Regions from separate parts of the Herbiconiux sp. FW305-C-125 genome, predicted to be linked through region 1. Evidence: predicted binding sites of a transcription regulator. Region 1 holds the regulator's gene; the other holds the start of a gene.
What was found. Region 1 encodes LexA, which represses DNA repair genes until DNA is damaged. Its sites were predicted from a motif close to TCGAACANNTGTTCGA; they were not measured.
Positions count from the first base shown of each region.

Region 2: AC3WLB_RS13705 (HNH endonuclease signature motif containing protein) is a predicted target of LexA. The motif match lies at 6,029-6,044, and genes of this name have one in related genera.

Region 1 is NZ_JBYSYO010000003.1:59,623-69,550, forward strand. Features, by position in the region: gene hisH (imidazole glycerol phosphate synthase subunit HisH) at 1-390, opposite strand, end outside; gene hisB (imidazoleglycerol-phosphate dehydratase HisB) at 387-992, opposite strand; gene AC3WLB_RS10620 (histidinol-phosphate transaminase) at 1,003-2,118, opposite strand; gene AC3WLB_RS10625 (LysM peptidoglycan-binding domain-containing protein) at 2,172-2,525, opposite strand; gene lexA (transcriptional repressor LexA) at 2,739-3,413, shown strand; gene metE (5-methyltetrahydropteroyltriglutamate--homocysteine S-methyltransferase) at 3,499-5,835, opposite strand; gene AC3WLB_RS10640 (methylenetetrahydrofolate reductase) at 5,832-6,851, opposite strand; gene hflX (GTPase HflX) at 7,125-8,663, opposite strand; gene AC3WLB_RS10650 (class I SAM-dependent methyltransferase) at 8,704-9,309, shown strand; gene dapF (diaminopimelate epimerase) at 9,306-9,928, opposite strand, start outside.
Region 2 is NZ_JBYSYO010000005.1:30,733-40,660, forward strand. Features, by position in the region: gene AC3WLB_RS13675 (hypothetical protein) at 1-695, shown strand, start outside; gene AC3WLB_RS13680 (hypothetical protein) at 772-1,449, opposite strand; gene AC3WLB_RS13685 (alpha/beta fold hydrolase) at 1,464-2,300, opposite strand; gene AC3WLB_RS13690 (MarR family winged helix-turn-helix transcriptional regulator) at 2,353-2,772, shown strand; gene AC3WLB_RS13695 (SDR family oxidoreductase) at 2,785-3,696, opposite strand; gene AC3WLB_RS13700 (TetR/AcrR family transcriptional regulator) at 3,753-4,334, shown strand; gene AC3WLB_RS13705 (HNH endonuclease signature motif containing protein) at 4,605-5,987, opposite strand; gene AC3WLB_RS13710 (dihydrofolate reductase family protein) at 6,514-7,167, shown strand; gene AC3WLB_RS13715 (hypothetical protein) at 7,345-9,060, shown strand; gene AC3WLB_RS13720 (serine hydrolase domain-containing protein) at 9,169-9,928, shown strand, end outside.

The sequences.
Region 1 (9,928 bases):
CGAGTCGGCCGGCGCATCCACCGTGTTCCAGCCCATGTGCGGCACCACCTCGGCGTCGAGCCGTTCCACGGTGCCCGGCCACTCGCCGAGACCTTCGGTGTCGACGCCGCGCTCGATCCCGTCGGCGAACATCACCTGCATGCCGACGCAGATGCCGAGCACGGGCCGGCCGCCGGCCAGTCGCCGGTCGATGATCTCGCCGCCGCGCACGGCGTTCAGCTGCTCCATCACGGCACTGAACGCGCCGACGCCGGGCACGACGAGACCGTCGGCCTCCATCGCGGCCTGGCGGTCGGCGGTGACCGTGACATCGGCCCCGGCGCGTTCGAGCGCTTTGGCGGCCGAGTGGATGTTGCCGCTGCCGTAGTCGAGCACCACGACCTTCGTCACAGCGCGCCCTTCGTCGAGGGCACGCCGGACACCAGCGGGTCGAGCGCCTTGGCCTGACGGAACGCGCGGGCGAACGCCTTGAACTCCGCCTCCGCGATGTGGTGCGCGTCGCGGCCCCCGAGCACGGTGACGTGCACCGTCAACCCGGCGTTGAACGCGATTGCCTCGAAGACGTGCCGCACCATCGACCCCGTGAAGTGGCCGCCGATCAGGTGGAACTCGAAACCGGCGGGCTCGCCGGTGTGAACGAGGAACGGCCGGCCGGAGATGTCGACGACGGCCTGGACGAGCGCTTCGTCGAGCGGCACGAGCGCGTCGCCGAAGCGCGAGATGCCCGACTTGTCGCCGAGCGCCTGGCGGATGGCCTGACCGAGCACGATCCCGGTGTCTTCGACGGTGTGGTGCACGTCGATGTGGGTGTCGCCCGTGGCCCGTACGGTGAGGTCGGTGAGCGAGTGCTTCGCGAACGCCGTGAGCAGGTGATCGAAGAACGGCACCGAGGTCTGGATGTCGGCCACGCCGGTTCCGTCGAGGTCGAGGGTGAGATCGATCGACGACTCGCTCGTCTCCCGCTGGAGGTGGGCGGTGCGGGGTTCTGTCATGGTCTCGATCCTACCGAGCAGCCGGTTGCGCCGACTCGCGGGCAGCGGCACCGGCGGTCAGCTCGCGCATGGCCTCGAGGAAGGCGGTGGTCTCGGCCGCGGTTCCCGCGCTCACCCGCAGGTGGTTCGGGATGCTGAGGTTGCGGATGATGATGCCGCGCTCGATGAGCCGGTCGAAGACCCACTCGGGGTCGTCGACCCCGCCGAAGAGCACGAAGTTCGAGGCGCTCGGCCACGGCTGGTAGCCGAGCTCGGTGAGGCCGGCGACGATGCGATCGCGTTGCCGCTTGATGTCGTCGACCATCGCGAGCATCTCGTCCGCGTGCGCCAGCGCCGCGACGGCGGCCGCCTGCGTGAGGGCCGACAGGTGGTACGGCAGACGGACGAGGCGCAGCGCATCCGTCACCGCCGGGTCGGCGGCCAGGTAGCCCAAGCGCGCACCGGCGAAGGCGAAGGCCTTGCTCATGGTGCGCGAGACGATGAGGCGCGGCCGGCCCTCGAGGAGGGTGAGCGCGGAGGGCTCGTCGGCCGGGGTGAACTCGGCGTAGGCCTCGTCGACCACCACCATGCCCTCGGTCGCGTCGTAGGCGGCGGCGATCGTATCGAGGCCGAGCGCGGTGCCGGTGGGGTTGTTCGGCGAGCAGAAGAAGACGATGTCGGGGCTGGTGCGCTCGATCCAGTCCACCGCGGTGGCGGGCGTGATCTCGAAATCGGCGTCGCGCTCCCCCGCGATCCAGCGGGTGCCGGTGGCCGACGCGATGATGGAGTGCATGGAATAGGTGGGCGGGAAGCCGAGCACCGACCGGCCCGGGCCGCCGAAGGCCATGAGGATCTGCTGCAGCACCTCGTTGGAACCGTTGGCCGCCCAGATGTTCTCACGGATGAGCCCGTTGCCGAGGTACACGGCGAGGGAGTCGCGCAGGGCGGTGAACTCGCGGTCGGGGTAGCGGTTGACCGTGAGCAGCTCGCGCGCGATGGCCTCGATGATGTCGCGGGCGACGTCTTCGGGAATGGGGTGCGTGTTCTCGTTGACGTTGAGCTCGACCGGAAGGTGCAGGTGGGGAGCGCCGTAGGGCTCGAGACCGCGCAGGTCGTCTCGGATGGGCAGCTCGTCGAGGGAAGTCACCCGAAATATTCTACGGGCCCGCGCGCGCCGCCTCCGCGCCCGGTCGATCGGTCTCAGTCGGCGAGGTCGGCCGGGATGGCGATGCGCTGGCCGGGCTGAACCGCCGACTCGTGCAGCTGGTTGAGGCTCATGATTTCGGCGATGACGTCGCGCGGGTCGGCCTCGGGTGCGATGGTCTCGGCGATGCCCCACAGGCTCTGACCGGCCTGCACCGTGAGGTAGTCGAAGTCGGCGGTGCCGGCGCTCCCGGTGGCGATGGCGGAGCCGCCGCTGAACATGGCGAGCAGGCCGAGTACGGCGATGACGGGCAGTGTGATGACCACGGCGAGCACCTTGCGGCCGCGCGCCGTGATGCGCAGGCGCGTGGACGGAGCAGTGGTAACCAGGCGGGGTGCTGCAATGCTCATGATTTCCTCCGGGTACGAAGTTATGTTCCGAATGTATATTCGATTTTCGGTCTCGTCAAGTCGAAATCAAGGCCTGCGTCCGCGACACACTCGAATTCATGTACGTTTCCGAGCAGTTCTCGGATACAGTTTCGATCGACAGGAGAACTCAATCACCAGCCACCGACATTGAGACGGGGCGGGACATCCGGAGCATCCAGAAAGCAGGTAGACGTGGCGAACGACGCGGGCCGCACCCGGCGGCGCAAGAGCCTCAGCGACAAGCAGCTCGCCATCCTCGACGTCATCCAGCGCTCGGTCGTGGCGCGCGGGTACCCGCCGAGCATGCGCGAGATCGGCGACGCCGTCGGGCTCTCCTCACTCTCGAGCGTGACGCACCAGCTGAACCAGCTCGAGCTCAGCGGCTACCTCCGGCGCGACCCGAACCGTCCGCGGGCGATGGAGGTGCTGATCGACATCCCGGGGTCGGATGCGAATCCCGGGCCCGACATCGACTCCGCACCGCCCGTGGGCGACGCGACCCTGGTGCCACTCGTCGGCCGCATCGCGGCGGGCATCCCGATCACCGCAGAGCAGCAGGTCGACGAGGTCTTCCCTCTCCCCCGGCAGCTCGTGGGCAACGGCGACCTGTTCATGCTGAAGGTGGTCGGCGAGTCGATGATCGATGCCGCCATCTGTGACGGCGACTGGGTGGTGGTGCGGCAGCAGGCCACCGCCGAGAACGGCGACATCGTGGCCGCCATGCTCGACGAGGAGGCCACCGTCAAGGTGTTCCGGCAGCGCGACGGCCACACCTGGCTGCTCCCCCGCAACAGCAACTTCGAGCCGATCCTCGGCGACTACGCCACCGTGCTCGGCAAAGTGGTCGCGGTGCTCCGCGCCGTCTGAGCCGCGGGCCCTTCAGAGACGCGAACGTCGCGCCATCCGCGCCGCCAGGGCGGCCGGATGGCGCGACGTTTGCGTTGTCGAGCGACTACGCGGAGGTGGCGACGCGCTCGCGCACGGCGCGGGTGGCGGCCAGCACGTTGCGCAGCGACGCGACCGTCTCGTCGTAGCCGCGGGTCTTGAGCCCGCAGTCGGGGTTCACCCAGACCTGGCGCTCCGGGATTCCGGCGAGCGCCTTCTCCAGGAGTTCGGTGACCTCCTCGACCGAGGGCACGCGCGGCGAGTGGATGTCGTAGACCCCGGGGCCGACGCCGTGGTCGAAGCCGCTCGACTCGATGTCGTGCACGACCTCCATGCGCGAGCGGGCCGCCTCGATGGAGGTCACGTCGGCGTCGAGGTTGCGGATCGCGTCGATCACGACGCCGAACTCCGAGTAACAGAGGTGCGTGTGGATCTGCGTCGCCGCCCCGACCCCCGACGTCGCCAGCTTGAACGCCCCGACCGACCAGTCGAGGTAGGCGGGCTGGTCGCGCTTCTTGAGCGGCAGCAGTTCGCGGAGCGCGGGCTCGTCGACCTGCACGATGCCGATGCCGGCCTCCTCGAGGTCGTGGATCTCGTCCCGGAGAGCGAAGGCGACCTGCCGCGCGGTCTCGCCGAGCGGCTGGTCGTCGCGCACGAACGACCAGGCGAGGATGGTGACCGGGCCGGTGAGCATCCCCTTCACCGGCTTGGCGGTCAGGCTCTGGGTGAACACCGACCAGTCGACCGTGATGGGAGCCGGCCGGGACACGTCACCCCAGAGGATCGAGGGCCGAGTGCAACGGCTGCCGTAGGACTGCACCCAACCGTGCTCGGTCACCGCGAAACCGTCGAGGTGCTCGGCGAAGTACTGCACCATGTCGTTGCGCTCCGGCTCGCCGTGCACCAGCACGTCGAGCCCGATCTCCTCCTGCAGCTGCACCACGCGGCGGATCTCGTCGCGCATCAGTGCCGTGTAGTCCTCCTGCGTGAGCTCGCCCTTCAGCAGGCGGGCGCGGGCGCGACGGATGTCGCCGGTCTGCGGGAACGACCCGATCGTGGTGGTGGGGAGCAGGGGCAGGCCGAGCGCCGCATCCTGAGCCGCGAGGCGGTCGGCGTAGCTGTCGCGGGTGAAGTCGCCACCCGTCAGAGCCGCCTCCCGGGCACGCACCGCTCCGTCGCGCACACCGGGTGCGGCGAGGCGATCGGCGAGCGCCGCGGTCGCCGCCGCGAGCTCGTCCTCGATCGCGACGCGGCCGCCGCTCAGGCCGTGCGCGAGCGTGGCGATCTGCTGCACCTTCTGGTCGGCGAAGGCGAGCCAGGAGACCAGGCGCGGGTCGAGCTTCGACTCGTCGGCGACGTCGTGCGGCAGGTGGAAGAGCGAGGTCGACGACGACACCGACACGTTGAAGGTGAACGCCCCCAGCGCCTCGAGCTTCGCGTAGGCGCCCGCGAGATCGCCGCGCCAGATGTTGTGACCGTCGATCACGCCGCCCACCAGCACGGTCTCGCCGAGGTGGCCGAGCGCGGGGTCGAGGGCATCGGGCAGTTCGCCGCGCACGAGGTCGAGGCCGATCGCCTCGACGCCCGACTCGACGAGCACCGGCAGGGCGTCGTCCAGGCTGTTGTAGGCCGAAGCGACGAAGATCGAGGGCCGCTCACCCGTCGTCAGGGCCGCGTAGGCGGTGCGGAGCGCGTCGAGGGCATCCGCCCGGGGAATGTCGATGCTCTCGCTGACGAGCGCCGACTCGTCGAGCTGCACCCACTCGGCGCCGGCATCGGCGAGTTCTGCCAGCAGCCGCTGGTACACCGGCAGCAGGTCGGCGAGCCGGTCGAGCGGCCGGTACCCCTCCGGCGCGTCGTCGCTCGCCTTGCTGAGGAGGAGGAACGTCACCGGGCCGACGATGGCCGGGCGGGTGAGGTAGCCCTCGGCCTTGGCCTCGAGGAATTCGTCGAGAAGCCGCCGACTCGCGAGCGAGAACCCGGTCTCCGGCCCGATCTCGGGCACGAGGTAGTGGTAGTTCGTGTCGAACCACTTCGTCATCTCGAGCGGCGCCCGCGCGCCCTCGCCGCGGGCGATGGTGAAGTAGCCGGCGAGATCGATGCGGCCCTCCGCATCGACGAGGTCGGCGAACCGAGCCGGCACGGCGCCCACCGTCACCGCTGCGTCGAGCACCTGGTCGTAGTAGGAGAAGCTCTCCGGGATCGACGAGTCGCTCTGCCCGAGCCCCAGCTCGACCAGGCGGGCACGCGTCGCCGAGCGCAGGCTCGCGGCGGTCGCCTCGAGTTCGTCGGCATCGATCGTGCCGGCCCAGAAGGCCTCGACGGCCTTCTTCAGTTCGCGGCGACGGCCGATGCGCGGGTAGCCGAGGATGGTGCCGGCCGGGAAGGAGGTCTGGTTGCTCATGCGTATTCCTTGATCGATGGGGCGGGGAGGAGACCGCACGCCCGCAGGACGGCGAGTGCGGCACGGTGCTGATTGAAGGTGTAGAGGTGCAACGACGGCGCTCCGCCACGGAGCACCGTGCGAGCGAGGTCGGCAGCGTGGTCGACGCCGACGCGGAACCGTGCCTCGTCGTCAGGCGCGCCCTCGAGCGCACGCAGCAGATCGGTCGGCACGTCCTGGCCGGCGAGTTCGGCGATACGCAGCAGCCGTGCTGGTGTGGTCACCGGCATGATGCCCGGAACGATCGGCATGGTCACGCCGCCGGCGCGGGCGCGCTCGACGAAGCCGAGGTAGTCGTCGGCGTGGAAGAAGAGCTGCGTGATGGCGAACTCCGCGCCCGCCACCTGTTTGGCCAGCAGCGCGTCGACGTCGTGGAAGCCCGCCTTGCTCCGCGGATGCCCGTTCGGGAACGCCGCGACCGCCACCTCGAGCCGGCGCCGCCCGTCTTTCACGCGGGTCGCCCCGGGCAGGCCCGGCACCCCTTCTTCGGTGTAGGGCATCCGTTCGGCCTGCACCCGGTGGATCAGCTGCACCAGCTCGCTGGCGCTGTGCAGATCGCCGAGCACCACCTCGCCCGCGGGCGCATCGGCGGGCGGGTCGCCCCGCAAGGCGAGGAAGCTGGTGACCCCGGCCTCGAGGAATTCGCGGATGACCTTCGAGGCCTCCGCGTGCGAATTGCCCACGCAGGTGAGGTGGGCGAGCGGATGCACGTCGGTGTGCTCGAGGATGTAACGGAGCAGTTCGATCGACGTGTCGCGACTCGTACCGTTGGCGCCGTACGTGACCGAGATGTACTGCGGCTGCGCAGCAGCGAGCATCCGCACCGTCTCGCGCACCGCGGCGGCGGCCTGCTCGGAGCGCGGCGGGAAGAGCTCGAACGAGAACGGAACGGCGGCGACGTCGGGACAGTCGGGCTCCGGACAGTCGGCCTCCGGCGCACCGGACCCGGACGGGGTGCGCGAGGCGGATGCGGTCATCGGCGGTGCTCCCTGTGGTCGAGGTCAGTTGACGTCTCGCCGGGAGTGCCGTGGTGCCGAGGCCGCACGCGACCACGGCGCATCCGGAACCATCGCGGTCGAAGGCGCTTCGTGGGCGGGTGCCGGGCTCGGCTGTCGCTCCTCGTGCCCGGGTGGGCAACGATTGCGACGACTCTAACAAGCCACCCCCGCGGGCAACAGGGCTGTGACCGAATGTGACGAGCGGATGCGGCCGGCCGCCTCCGAAGAAGGCCGGCCGGCCGCCGGGGCGGGTCAGCGGTCGACCGCGAACTCCACCAGTCGCTCCTCGAACTCGGGGTTCACGAGCGCGCGCACGTGCGTTCCGTCGGCCTCGTACTCGGTGCTGAGGACCGTGTTCTTCTCGTGCAGCATCGTCACCACGTCGCCCCGCTCGTAGGGGACGAGCAGGTCGACCGGCACGCTCGGCCGTGGCAGGATCGCGTCGATCGCCGCCAGCAGCTCGGCGATGCCCTCGCCGGTGCGTGCCGACACGAAGATGGCGTGCGGTTCGAGGCCGCGCAGCACCAAGCGGTCGTCGGGCGAGACGAGGTCGCTCTTGTTGAACACGACGATCTCCGGGATGTCACGCGCGCCGGCGTCGCCGAGCACGTCGCGCACCGTGGTGATCTGGCTGGCCGGGTCGGGGTGCGATCCGTCGACGACGTGCACCACCACATCCGCGTCGGCGACCTCTTCGAGGGTCGAGCGGAACGCCTCCACCAGTTGGTGCGGCAGCTGCCGCACGAAACCGACCGTGTCGGCCAGCGTGTACGGCCGGCCGTCGGCGGTCGACGCCTTGCGCACCGTGGCGTCGAGGGTCGCGAACAGGGCGTTCTCGACCAGCACGCCCGCGCTCGTCACGCGATTCAGCAGCGACGACTTGCCGGCGTTGGTGTACCCGGCGATCGCGACGCTCGGCACGGCGTTGCGCTTGCGGTTGGCCCGCTTCGCGTCGCGCGCCGGCTTCATCTCCTTGATCTGGCGGCGGAGCTTGGCCATGCGGGTGTGGATGCGGCGGCGGTCGAGCTCGATCTTCGTCTCACCCGGCCCGCGCGAGCCCATTCCGGCGCCCGCGCCACCCACCTGGCCACCGGCCTGGCGGGACATCGACTCACCCCATCCGCGCAGCCGCGGCAGCAGGTACTCGAGCTGCGCGAGCTCGACCTGGGCCTTGCCCTCACGGCTCTTGGCGTGCTGGCTGAAGATGTCGAGGATGACCGCGGTGCGGTCGATCACCTTCACCTTCACCACGTCTTCGAGCGCACGACGCTGGCTCGGGGCGAGCTCGGTGTCGGCGATCACCGTGTCGGCGCCGAGCGAGGCCACGATGGCGCGCAACTCCTCGGCCTTGCCCTTGCCGAAGTAGGTGCTGGGGTCGGGATGTGGCCGGCGCTGCAGCAGCCCGTCGAGCACCACCGCACCCGCCGTCTCGGCGAGCGCGGCGAGTTCGTGCAGCGAGTTCTCGGCGTCGGCGAGCGTGCCCTGCGAGTAGACGCCGATGATCACGACGTTCTCCAGTCGCAACTGCCGGTACTCGACCTCGGTGACGTCGTCGAGCTCCGTCGAGAGCCCGGCGACGCGGCGGAGCGACTGGCGGTCGTCTCGGTCGAACTGGTCGCCGTCGTAGCCGTCACCCGCATCCGTCGCCGTGGTCTCGGGTCGCTGCAGCGCCTGCGCCGCGCCGGTGGCGAAGAGCGAATAGCCGCTCGATCGGGTCTCGGCACGGGACAGCACGCGGGCGACGACGTCGTCGTTCGTGGTCTCGGTGTCAACGGTCTCGTGGTCTGACATTGCGGTCAAGACTAGCCTCCTTGTTTGCTAGATTCCCTCTATGGCTGGCGAGCACTACTTCTCCGCGCACCCGGCGGGAGAACTCTCGCTGCGTGAGATCGACGTCACCCTGGCCGGCGATCGCTACCGCCTGACGACGGCGTCGGGCGTGTTCAGCCCCGAGCGGATCGATACCGGCACCCAGGTGCTGCTGGCGAACGTGCCCACTCCTCCGCCCGGCGGGAATCTGCTGGATCTCGGATGCGGATGGGGGCCGATCGCGCTTTCACTCGCCCTGGAATCACCGCATGCGACGGTGTGGGCGGTCGACGTGAACGAGCGCGCTCTGGATCTGGTTCGTAGAAATGCTCACATGATTGGTCTCGAGAATATCAACGCCTGCCGGCCGGAGGATGTTCCCGAAGGTCTCGGATTCATGACGATCTGGTCGAATCCGCCGATACGGGTGGGCAAGGCGGTGCTGCACTCGATGCTGCAGACGTGGCTGCCCCGGCTCGAGGAAGGCGCGGATGCCTGGCTCGTCGTACAGAAGAACCTCGGGTCGGATTCGCTTCAGCGCTGGCTCGACGCGGAGTTCCCGGGCCTCGCGGTGACGCGTGCCGCCACCAACAAGGGGTTCCGCGTGCTGCGCGTGCGCCGGCGTTAGATCGCCAGGTCGCCCTCGTAGACGAGGTCGGCGGGGCCGGACAGGGCCACGTGCTCGCCGTCTTCCGTGGGGAACATCCGCACCCCGAGCACACCACCCGGAACGGCGACGCTCCAGTTGTTCGGCGCGGCCTCGCCCGCCCAGTAGCGGGTGGCGAGGGCGGCCGCCGCCGCGCCGGTGCCGCAGGACAGCGTCTCACCGCTGCCGCGTTCGTGCACGCGCATCCGGATGTGCCCGACGCCGTCGCGCACGAGCGGTTCGCCCGGTACGACGAACTCGACGTTCGCGCCATCGATCGGCGCCGGCTCGAGGTGCGGGATGAAGGTGAGGTCGGCCTCGTCGAGCTCGTCGTCGTCGGCCAGCGCCACCACCACGTGCGGGTTGCCGAGGTTGATGCCGAGGCCCGGGCGGGCCACCTGCAGGTTCTTAGCGCGCACCAGCGGCTCGCCGCCGTCGAGGCGCCAGCGGCCGAGGTCGACCTGGAAGCCGAGCTTGTTCAGCTGCACGTCGCGCACGCCGCCGCGGGTGCCGATGACGAGGGTCTCGCCGGGCGCGAGGGTGGCGAGACCGTTCTCGATCAGGTAGCGCGTGTAGACCCGGATGCCGTTGCCACACATCT
Region 2 (9,928 bases), on a different contig from region 1:
CGACCGGTCGCGACTATGCGTACTACGACGGGTTCACCCTCCGCTCCTCCGACCGCATCGATTACCAGCGAGCCCGAACGGTGGCGGGCATCGACGACGCCGGCAACGAGGTGTGGAGCCGTTCGCTCGACGCGGGCTACGCGGTGGCGCCGGTCGACCTCATCCCGCGGCAGCCGGGACGTGACATCCCGCGGGTCTCGGAGGTGCTGTTGATCGGTCCGGGCACGCAGCTCGAACTGGTCGACGGCGCGACCGGGCAGTCGCGGTGGACCGCTGACGGGTCCGGATGCACGAAGGGGGCAGGGCTCAACAGTCCGGCGCTCTCGACGTTCGGTTTCACTCTGGCGGCCGACGGCGTGATCGTGCAGTCCGGCGAGCAGGGCGGCTTGTGCGGATTCGACGAGGCGACGGGTGCGCCGGTGGATGTGTCGCAGCGGCCGTCGGACTTCGTCGGAGCGCAGGGCGCGCTCGCCCAGTACAGGTTGGACGGCGCGCTCGGAACGGGTGGGCTCTACACCTCGAAGTGGCAGACGCCGCCGCCCACGCCGATGCCGCAGAGCGGCACCGGAACCGCGTTCGATGCGGTGACCGGAGCGCCGCTGTGGAGCATCCCGGCGTACTACGACGAGCGGTGGGCGTTCGCCGGGGGTTACCTCGTGGGGTTCTCGCAGGGCCGGGTGTTCGGCATCGGCTGAGCCGGTACCGTTCGGAGCTCGCGGCGAGTGATCTCTACCGGCCGGGCTCCTGCCGCCTCACTGGTCGCAGGGCGTGCTAGAAAGGCAGGTTGCGGGCGTCCGGTGGCGCGATGACGATACCGGTGATCTTGCCGGAGCCGTTGTAGGCCACGCGACCGATCCATTCGCCTGTCTCGTGTCGCAGCGTGGCCTGGACGATGATGCCGGTGCTGAGATGCCGATTCGCGAATCGGCTGAGTGTCGTGCTGCCGTCAGGCGTCCGTGCCGTCACATCGACGCATTCTTCGAGTCGGCCGGAGTCGTCCCGGATCTGGTGCCAGACGCTCATGAGTCTGCGTCGGGTGAGCGCGCGGCCGCAGGCATAGGTCATGTGCGCACGCACCGCTTCGTATTCGTCGGCATCCAGTTGGGTGAAGACCTCGACCGTGCGGGCCAGCAGGTCGGTGCTCTCCTCCGTGGTGGTCTCGTCGGCGCCACTGCCGAATCGCTTGAACGCGGCCTGCCGGCTGATGCCGAGTTCGGTGCCGATCGCCTGCCACGACACGCCCCGCGATCGGGCGATGGACACGAGCTCTGACAGACGGTTCTGCGAACGTCGCGTCAACTCGTCCGCTTGCCCGATGATCGGCAGTTCGTCACCGGATCGCTCAGGACCGGCTTCGACACGCGAGGCCAGTTCGGAAAGGGTCGACTCGTTCGACGATGTTGAGCTGCTCATGTGATGAGGGTAGGGATAATCGGGTGTGCGCGTCAACTAGAGGATGACATTCACAGGCGCTGTCGTGGTTCGAGGCGCACCGTTGTGCTGGCGCCCGCTATCGGCTCCCGCGCTGCGGCGAGGAACGCGTCGACGGCTGCCCAGGTCGCCTCGGGCGCCTCCAGGTGCGGCAGGTGGCCCGCCTCCTCGATCTGAACCAACTCCGCACCGGGCACCGCGCGTGCCAGCGCCCGCCCGTACCCCGGTGTGACGATGCGGTCGCTGGCTCCCCACACGACGAGCAGCGGGGTGTCGGGGGAGATGCCGCCCAGCCGCCCGAGCAGTCCGGGGTCGCTCATCGTCGCACCGGCGATGGTCGCCATCGCCCGCCCGTTGCCCGCCAGCACGGCGCGCTGCTCGTCGCTGAGGCCGGCGGGGTCGATGTACCCGCGATCGGGGTCGTGCCAGGCGTGTTCGGCGAGCTCGCGTGGGCTGAGGGCGAAGAAGTCGGCGGCGGGTTCGTCGGGCACCTCGATGCCGACCGAGTCGATCACGATGACGGGACCGAGGAGCCCCGCGAACCGCTCGTCGCCCGCGGCCTGCACAGCCATCTCCAGCGCGATCCACCCGCCGATCGACGATCCGACGACGGCGACGTCCTGCTCGCCCCGCTCCCGCAGGAGTTCGAGGTACGCCGTCGCCAGCTGACCCACCGAGGTGAGGCCGGCGGGTAACGGTGTCCCGTCCCACCCCGGATGCGTCGGCGCGAGCACGTGCCGCGTGGCGGCGAGATGGCCGACGATGGGCGCCACGGTGCGGGGGCCGCCCCCGCCGTGCAGCACGAGTGCGGCGGGAGCGGTCGTTGTGCCCTGTTCGGTGAGTGGTGCGTGGGCGATGTGTTCAAGCATCCGATGTCTCCATATCAACATATTTATATAAGTGTGCTGATACAGTAACACCATGGCAACCGATCTGGAACTGCTCGGCCAGGCGATCAAGCGGGCACAGTACCGCAACCACCGCACGATGGATGCTGCGCTGCGCGAGGTCGGCGTGAGCCTCGTGCAGTGGGATGCGATGCGGGCCATCGCGAACGCGCCCGGCGCATCCGGTCACGAGTTGGCGGTGGCGACCTTCCAGAGCGACCAGTCGTTCGGCACCCTCGCGACGCGGTTGATCGCGGGTGGGTGGGTCACGCGGTCCTCCGGTCGGGGGCGCCGGCTCGAGTACGCGCTCACGGAGAGGGGGGAGGAGGTGCTCGACGCCGGACGTGGGGTGGCATCCCGGATGCTGCCGACGCTGTTCGCACCGCTCGACGAGCGCCATCGGGCAGCGCTGTTCGAGGCTCTGCGCCTGTTGGAGGCGGATGCGGCGGCTTGACCGGCCTGAGGCTCAGGGTTCGACGTTCTCCAGGTCCGCAAGCAGGCTCGGCCGGGTCGGCTCCCACCCGAGCTCGGCGCGGGTGCGTGCGCTGGAAGCGGGCTGGTCGGCGGCGAACACGGGACCGATCGGTCCGAAGCTCTCGACCGGCACCGATTCGACGGGCAGTCCGAGCCGACGGCCGATCACGGTCACCATGTCGAGCACCCTGTCGCCCTCATCCGCCACCGCGTGCCAGGCGTGTCCCGCGGGTGAGTTCTCGAGCGCCAGCCGGAACAGCACGGCGGCGTCGAGGGCGTGCACGGCAGGCCAACGTTGGCTGCCGTCGCCCGGGTATCCGGCCACGCCGGTCTGGCGGGCGATCTGGGTGAGCAGCCCTGCGAATCCGCCCTCTCCGTTGTTGTGCACCGTGCGGGGGAGGCGGATGGCTGAGGTGCGTACGCCGCGTTCGGCGAGCGCGAGGATGCGGTTGACCGTCACGCCTCGTCCGCCGACCGGGCCGCCCGTGGGTAGTGGGTCGTCTTCGGTCGAGGGTCGGCCGTCGGCCTGAGGGGTGCCCGATACGGTGACGAGCGGTTTGCCCGTGCCGATCAGTGCGTCGCCGAGGGTGGTGAGAGCGGCGGTCTCCTCGGCGATGTTCTGGTTGAGGGCTTCGGGTGTGCTGAAGTCGTTGCCGAAGGCGAGGTGGATGACCCCGTCGGCCTTCTCAGCCTCGCGGCGAAGCAAGTCGAGGTCGACGAGGCTGCCGCGAACGGTGTCGGCGCCGGCGGCGGCGGCCTTGGCGGCGGACGCGTCGGAGCGGGTGAGGACGGTGACGGAGTGGCCGGCGGAGAGCAGTTCGGCGACGACCGCCGACCCGATCAGGCCGGTGCCGCCGGTGATGAAGACGCGCAGGGGAAACCTCCACGGTGTGATGCGACTAATGTCTCATCACAGTAGCACCCTGATGAGACACATGTCGCATCGCGTAGACTGAGCGTGTGCCCAGATGGAAACCGGATGCGCGGGAGCGCCTCGTCGAGGCCGCGCTCGACCTCTTCACCGAGCGGGGCTACGACGAGACGACGGTGGCGCAGATCGCCGAGCGGGCAGGGCTGACGCGGAGCACGTTCTTCCGGCACTTCACCGACAAGCGTGAACTCCTGTCGGCGGGGCAGGAGATGCTGAGCACGCTGCTGGCCGAGGGCATCGCCGCGGCGCCGGAGAATGCGTCGCCGTTGGATGCGGTGGCGAGCGGCCTCGATCGTGCATCCGGGGCGATGACGGAGTTCAACCGCGGTCTCGGCCCGCGTCTCCATGCGGCGATCGAATCCAACGATGAGCTGCGGGCCCGCAATGCGATGAAGACCGTCGGTCTGGCGGCGGCGATGTCGGATGCGCTGCGTCGCCGCGGTACGTCGGAGGCGGCAGCGCAGGTGGCGGCGGAGCTCGGGGTGCTGGCGTTCGGCCTCGGTTATCGCCGGTGGTCCGACCCAGAGCGCGACGATGCCCCGGGCGACCTGGTCACACATACGAGGGCAGCCTTCGCCGAGCTGAGGGCGGCAGCAGCCGAGCTCCGCTAGCACGACGCGAGCGTGGAAGGTTGCAAGCGCCGTCCAGAGGTGTCGGAATCTCGATCAGCCAGCCAGCCAGCCTGCCGTGTCGTGACCCGACCTGGCGCAATCCTCTCTAGGTGACGCCTCTCGATTCAACCATGGTTCATTGAGGGCAAGCGCGAAGCGCGCGGCAGCCTCTGTCGGGGTGAGACGTTCGGGGTGCTGTTTGTTGACGTGCTGCCGCGCGCTGCGCGCTTGCCGAAGATGTTCCGTGGTTGCGTTTCCGGGCGCGCCGGATTAAGCGGCTGGCCGGTTGATGGTGCGTCGGCGGGTGGTCGGGATCGGGGCCTGGGTGATGTCGATCCACCTCGGCGGTATGAGGTGGGGGACGCCTTTGAGCATGATCAGTTTCCACGCCGCACGGTGGAGGTGGGAGTGGTGGAAGTGACACAGCAGCACGCCGTTATCGATGTCGGTTCGGCCCGGCGGGTGATCGTCATCCCCCCACTCATCGACGTGGTGGGTTTCGCAGAAGGAGGGTGGCCGGTCGCAGCCCGGGGCGACACAGCCGCCATCCCGGGCGGCGAGGGCCCGGTTCTGCGCCGGAGTGAAGAACCGCTTCATCTTCCCCTGGTGAAGCACCTCGCCGCGGTCACCGAACACCGTCACCGCCGTTGGGGACGAGCAGCGCATCTGCGCGATGGTCGACGCCGGGATCGGGGCGTCGATCCCGTCGATCCACCCCACACCGCGGCCGGCCTCGAGGTCGTCGAGAGTGATATGCACGTTCACGGTGGTGGTGGCCCCGTTCAGGCGCGGCATGTCCGCGGCGCCCGCGGCGCGCGCGATCAACTCGGTCACGGTGTCCGCATTCTTCTGCGCCTGACTCCGCATGTCGGTCATGACCATCTCTGCGACAGCTTCCTCGTCGGTGAGGAACCGGGGCCCGGTCACGCGGGGGCTTTGCATCGCCTGGATACTCGCCAACCACACCCCGCCCTGCTCCGGCGTCAACGCGAACTTCCCCCGGATCATCCCATCCGAAGCCTGCGCGATCGTCAACGACCTCTGAGCTTGCAACACCTCATCCCGCGGCTCCGCACCATCGGGGTCGATGACTTCGCGGAGGTGGATGGCCAACTTGTGGGTCTCATCTGTGGTGAGGTGCAACGCGACCGTCTCATCGACCAGGGTCTGTTCCGCGCCGGCCACAACGTCAGGGGCGCATCCCCGGGTGGCCAGCGCACCGCACTCCTTCACGATCACCGCCGCCGCCTCCACACCCACCGTGCCGTCATCCAGGGCCGCTCCCACCGCGGGGAACGGGGCGGGGCCTTCGCCGCCGCCGAGGAGCATCGCCCCTCGCAGTCGCTGCCCGAGCTCGAGCCGCGCCTTGCACTCCCGCGCCGATGCCCCCGTCACGTTCGCGACGAGCTTCACCGGGCTGGTGAAGTTCAACGACCGGCTCAGCCCCTCATCACCAAGCTCACTCCGCGACCGCACCCCCACCTCACCCGCAACCCGCACCTGCACCCCCGACACCACCCGGCCCACCGCCTCAAGAGCGGCCATCACCTCCAGCAGCTCCTCGTCAGAGACCCCACCCAACCCCGCCCCGACCGCGCCCGCGACATCACGGAGATCGGTGACGATCTCTCGGAGTCGGGCAGCTGAAGTCATACTGATATTCTATCATCAATCAGTGACGAATGCTCGAATATCCGAACACGCATTCGACCAGAGTGGGACAGCGCGCGCGAGGCGCGATCCCTCTGTTTCGCCCGTGTAACACGCTCGTAAAAACCACCACCTCTCCCGACCCGACTCTTGACAGCCCAGCGTCGCGTACACCAATCTGACCACACGGTACGAAAAAACGTACCAAGTGGTACACGGAGATCAACGACACGGGGGAGGTGACGGATGCCAAGCAGCCGCGGCAAGAAGAGCAAGCGCGACGTGCTCCTCGACAAGATCATCGACCAGCTCATGACGAGCGGGATCAGTGACCTGACTGCGGCTTCGACCTGCTGTGCTCGCGCTTCGGTGATAGTCATGATGCCTCCTGGTGCCCGATTGTAGTCGGAGCCGCCGACAAGGCGCGGGCAGTTGGTGCAGCATTCCCTCGCACGGATGACGCAGGTGATCGCCGGCCGCTCGCGCCGGGAGGATGTGGACGGCGTACACATGCGGGTAGGCTCGGAGCATGACGAAGCTGCGTGTTCACAATCTTGCCGTCTCGATCGACGGGTTCGCGACCGGGGAGGGGCGCACCTTCGAGGCGCCGTTCGGGCACGCGGGGCACCGGCTGATGGGGTGGTTCTTTCCGACCCGCTCGTTCGGCAGCATGAGCGGGCACGGTGACGAAGCGTACGGGCCGGGCACGACGGGCGTCGACGACGCCTTCGCCGCGGCGACCAAGGCGGGGATCGGCGCCGAGATCATGGGCCGCGGCAAGTTCGGGCCGCAGACGGGGCCGTGGGAGGACGAGACCTGGCAGGGCTGGTGGGGCGACGAACCGCCGTTCCACTCGCCCGTGATCGTGCTGACCCATTACCCGCGGCCTGACATCGTTCTCGGCGAGACCACATTCCTGTTCCGGAATGTGTCGCCGCAGGAGGCACTCGCCGAAGCGACCGAGCTCGCCGGCGGCCTCGACGTGCGGCTCGGCGGAGGGCCGACGATCGTGCGTGAGTTCCTCGAGGCGGATCTCGTCGACCACATGCACATCGTCGTGTCACCGATCGTGCTCGGGCGCGGGGTGAGTCTCTGGGAGGGGCTCGAGGGTGTGGAGGAGCGATTCGCGGTGGAGGCGGTGGCGTCGCCGACGGGGGTTGTGCACTACGTGTTCACGCGGTGAGACACGGGGCATCAGCGCGCTGAAGGGTGCGTGAGGCGGGCGCGGGCTCGGCGGGGCTGCGAGGCGAAGCGGTGCTGACGCCGCGGGCGTGGCGGGTGTGCGCTGGCGCGGTGATCGTGGCTCGCTCTCAGAGCGGTGCCAGGCAACACCGATGACGATGGGGTAGCTTCGCTCCTCGTGTCGGACGGTCGTGATCTCCCAGAGCTGAGCCCGCGCGGCGGACTCCTCGTGCGGGAGGCCGATCTCGGCGCGCGCACGCGGATCGGCGGCGGTGCGACGAGCGACGTCGAGCGGCTCGACACCTTCACCGTGCCGGGATACGACGGCGGAGTGGCGTTCGTGCGGATGCGGGATGCAGCCGGCGCCGACGACGCGCTGCGGCTCGGGCGGCTCGCCGCGTGGCGTGACGGGCTCGACCCGCGTGAGCGCGCGACGCTCGACGGGGTCGCCGCGTGGCCGCTCGCCGCGGTGACCGACGATGACGGGGCGACGCTGGGGTGCCTGGTGCCGCTGGCCGCGCATCCGTTCTATTACGTTCCCGCGGGGGAGCGCGAGACGAGCAAGGCACCGCAGAGCGCCAAGTGGCTCGTGGTCGCGCCCAAGCGCGCGCGACGGGCGGGAGCGGAGGCCGTCGCCGAGCGCGACCTCGTCGCCCGCTGCACCGTGCTCGCGCGGATGTGTCTGCTGCTCGACCTGCTGCACCGGCACGGGATCGTCTACGGCGACCTCTCCGACCGGGCCGTGCTGTTCGGGGCGGGCGAGGTGCCGACCGCCTTCGTGGTCGGCTGCGAGGGGGCCGCGTTCGCCGACGCCGCCGGTCGCGGGACGGCCGCCCAGCGCAACAGCGTGGGCTGGGTGGCGCCCGAGACCGTGGAGTCGGGGGAGGGGGAGAACGGGCATCCGGACGCCGTGCTCAAGGCGGCACCGTCGGTGCAGAGCGTGGCGACGGACCGGTACAAGCTCGGACTTCTCATCCTGCGCGTGCTCGCACCCGCGGGCGACGGACTCGAGCGCAGCCGCGACGCCGCCCGCCTTCGCAGCGTGCTCGACGACACGGGCGAACGGATGCTGCAGCGCGCGCTCGGCGAGGCTCCAGGTGAGCGGCCGAGCGCGGCGGACTGGTACACGTACCTGCGCGGAGTGATCGTGCAGAACCTCGAGGCGCCGGTGATCCGGAGCGTGGTCGTGAGCCCCGCGCTCGTGGCCGAGGGCGACGAGGTGTGGCTCGACGTCGAGCTGGCGGGCGCGCAGCAGCTCACCATCGAGTTGCCGGGGCGCGCCGACATCACACGCGAGGTCCGCGGCCGCACGGTGTCGGAGCGGTTCACCGCGCGGCAGAGCGGGCGCATCCGAGTGCGGGCGGCGAACCCGCACGGCGACACGGTCGCGCTCTCGAACACGGTGCGGGTGCTGCCGGTGCCGACACCGGCGCAGGTCGTGGTCGCGGCGCCGGAGATTCCCGGGTTGCTCGGCGTGATCCCCGACTTCGCGGCACTGCAGACGGGGCTGGCGATCGCGACCGCTGATCGGCTGGCCGCCCCGCCGGCCCCAGCGGTGGCGTCGCCCACGCCGGCCGAAGAAGCGGATGCGCGTGCCGACCGTGCCTCGCGAAGCCGCTCGCCGAGGCGCTCCGCGCCGGCGCAGCAGCCGCCCGTGCCCGTGACCTCGCCCTATGACGCCGTCGCCGCGCTGCGCGAGCGCATCGAGGCCGATGCGGTGCCGCTGAACGACATCCTGCGCCTGGGTGTGGAGGCCGAGCGCGCTTCGCGGGAGCAGCTGCTCCCGTCGTTCAGCGAGGTGCTGGCCGAGGTGCGCGCCCTGCGGAGCCGTGGCCGTGGCCGTGGCCGCGGCACCGGCATCGATGCGGCCGCCGAGCTCGCCGAGGACGACTGACCCGCAGGGGACCCAGGTCTATTCCACCGCCGCATCCGTGCATGACAGCATGGTGACCACAGCGCGGCCGTCATCCAGCAAGGCGGCCGGCAGCGGGAGGCGGGACCCATGGCACACAGCATCGGCGTGCGACGGAACAGGCGGGCAGCAGCGGGGATCGCGGCCGTCGCGACGGCGATCCTGCTGAGCGCCTGCACGGCCGGAAGCGGGAGCAGCGGCAGCACCGAAGCCGGCGCGAGCACTGACGCCCCGGCCCCCGTCGCCACCCGCTCCGCCGCCCCCGAGGGCGAACTGCCCACCGAGCTGCAGTCGAAGCTGCAAGCCGCCGTCGAGAAGGTCATGGCCGACTACGACGTGCCCGGCGCCGCCGCCGGTGTCTGGGTTCCGGGTGAGGGGTCGTGGACGACGGCGGTGGGCCTGGCCGACATCGCCGGCAACGTGCCCGTGACCACCGACATGCAGTGGCCCATCCGCAGCGTCACCAAGTCGTACACCGTCACCCTGCTGCTCCAGCTCGCCGATGAAGGCAAGCTGAGCCTCGACGACACCCTCGACCAGTACGTCGACGGTGTCACGAACGGCGACACCATCACCCTCCGCGAGCTCGCCAACATGTCCAGCGGCAACGCCGACTACGTGGGCGAGGCGTTCATCGCCGACTTCTCCAAAGACCCGTCGAAGATCTACACCCTCGATGAGCTGAACAGCTTCGTGCTGGGCCAGCCCGCCCAGTTCGAGCCGGGCACCGAGTACGTCTACACGAACGCCAACACGAACCTGCTCGGCGCCGTGATCGAGAAGGTCACCGGCCAGGACTACGCCGACGTGCTGCAGGAGCGCATCCTCGACCCGCTCGGCCAGACCGGAA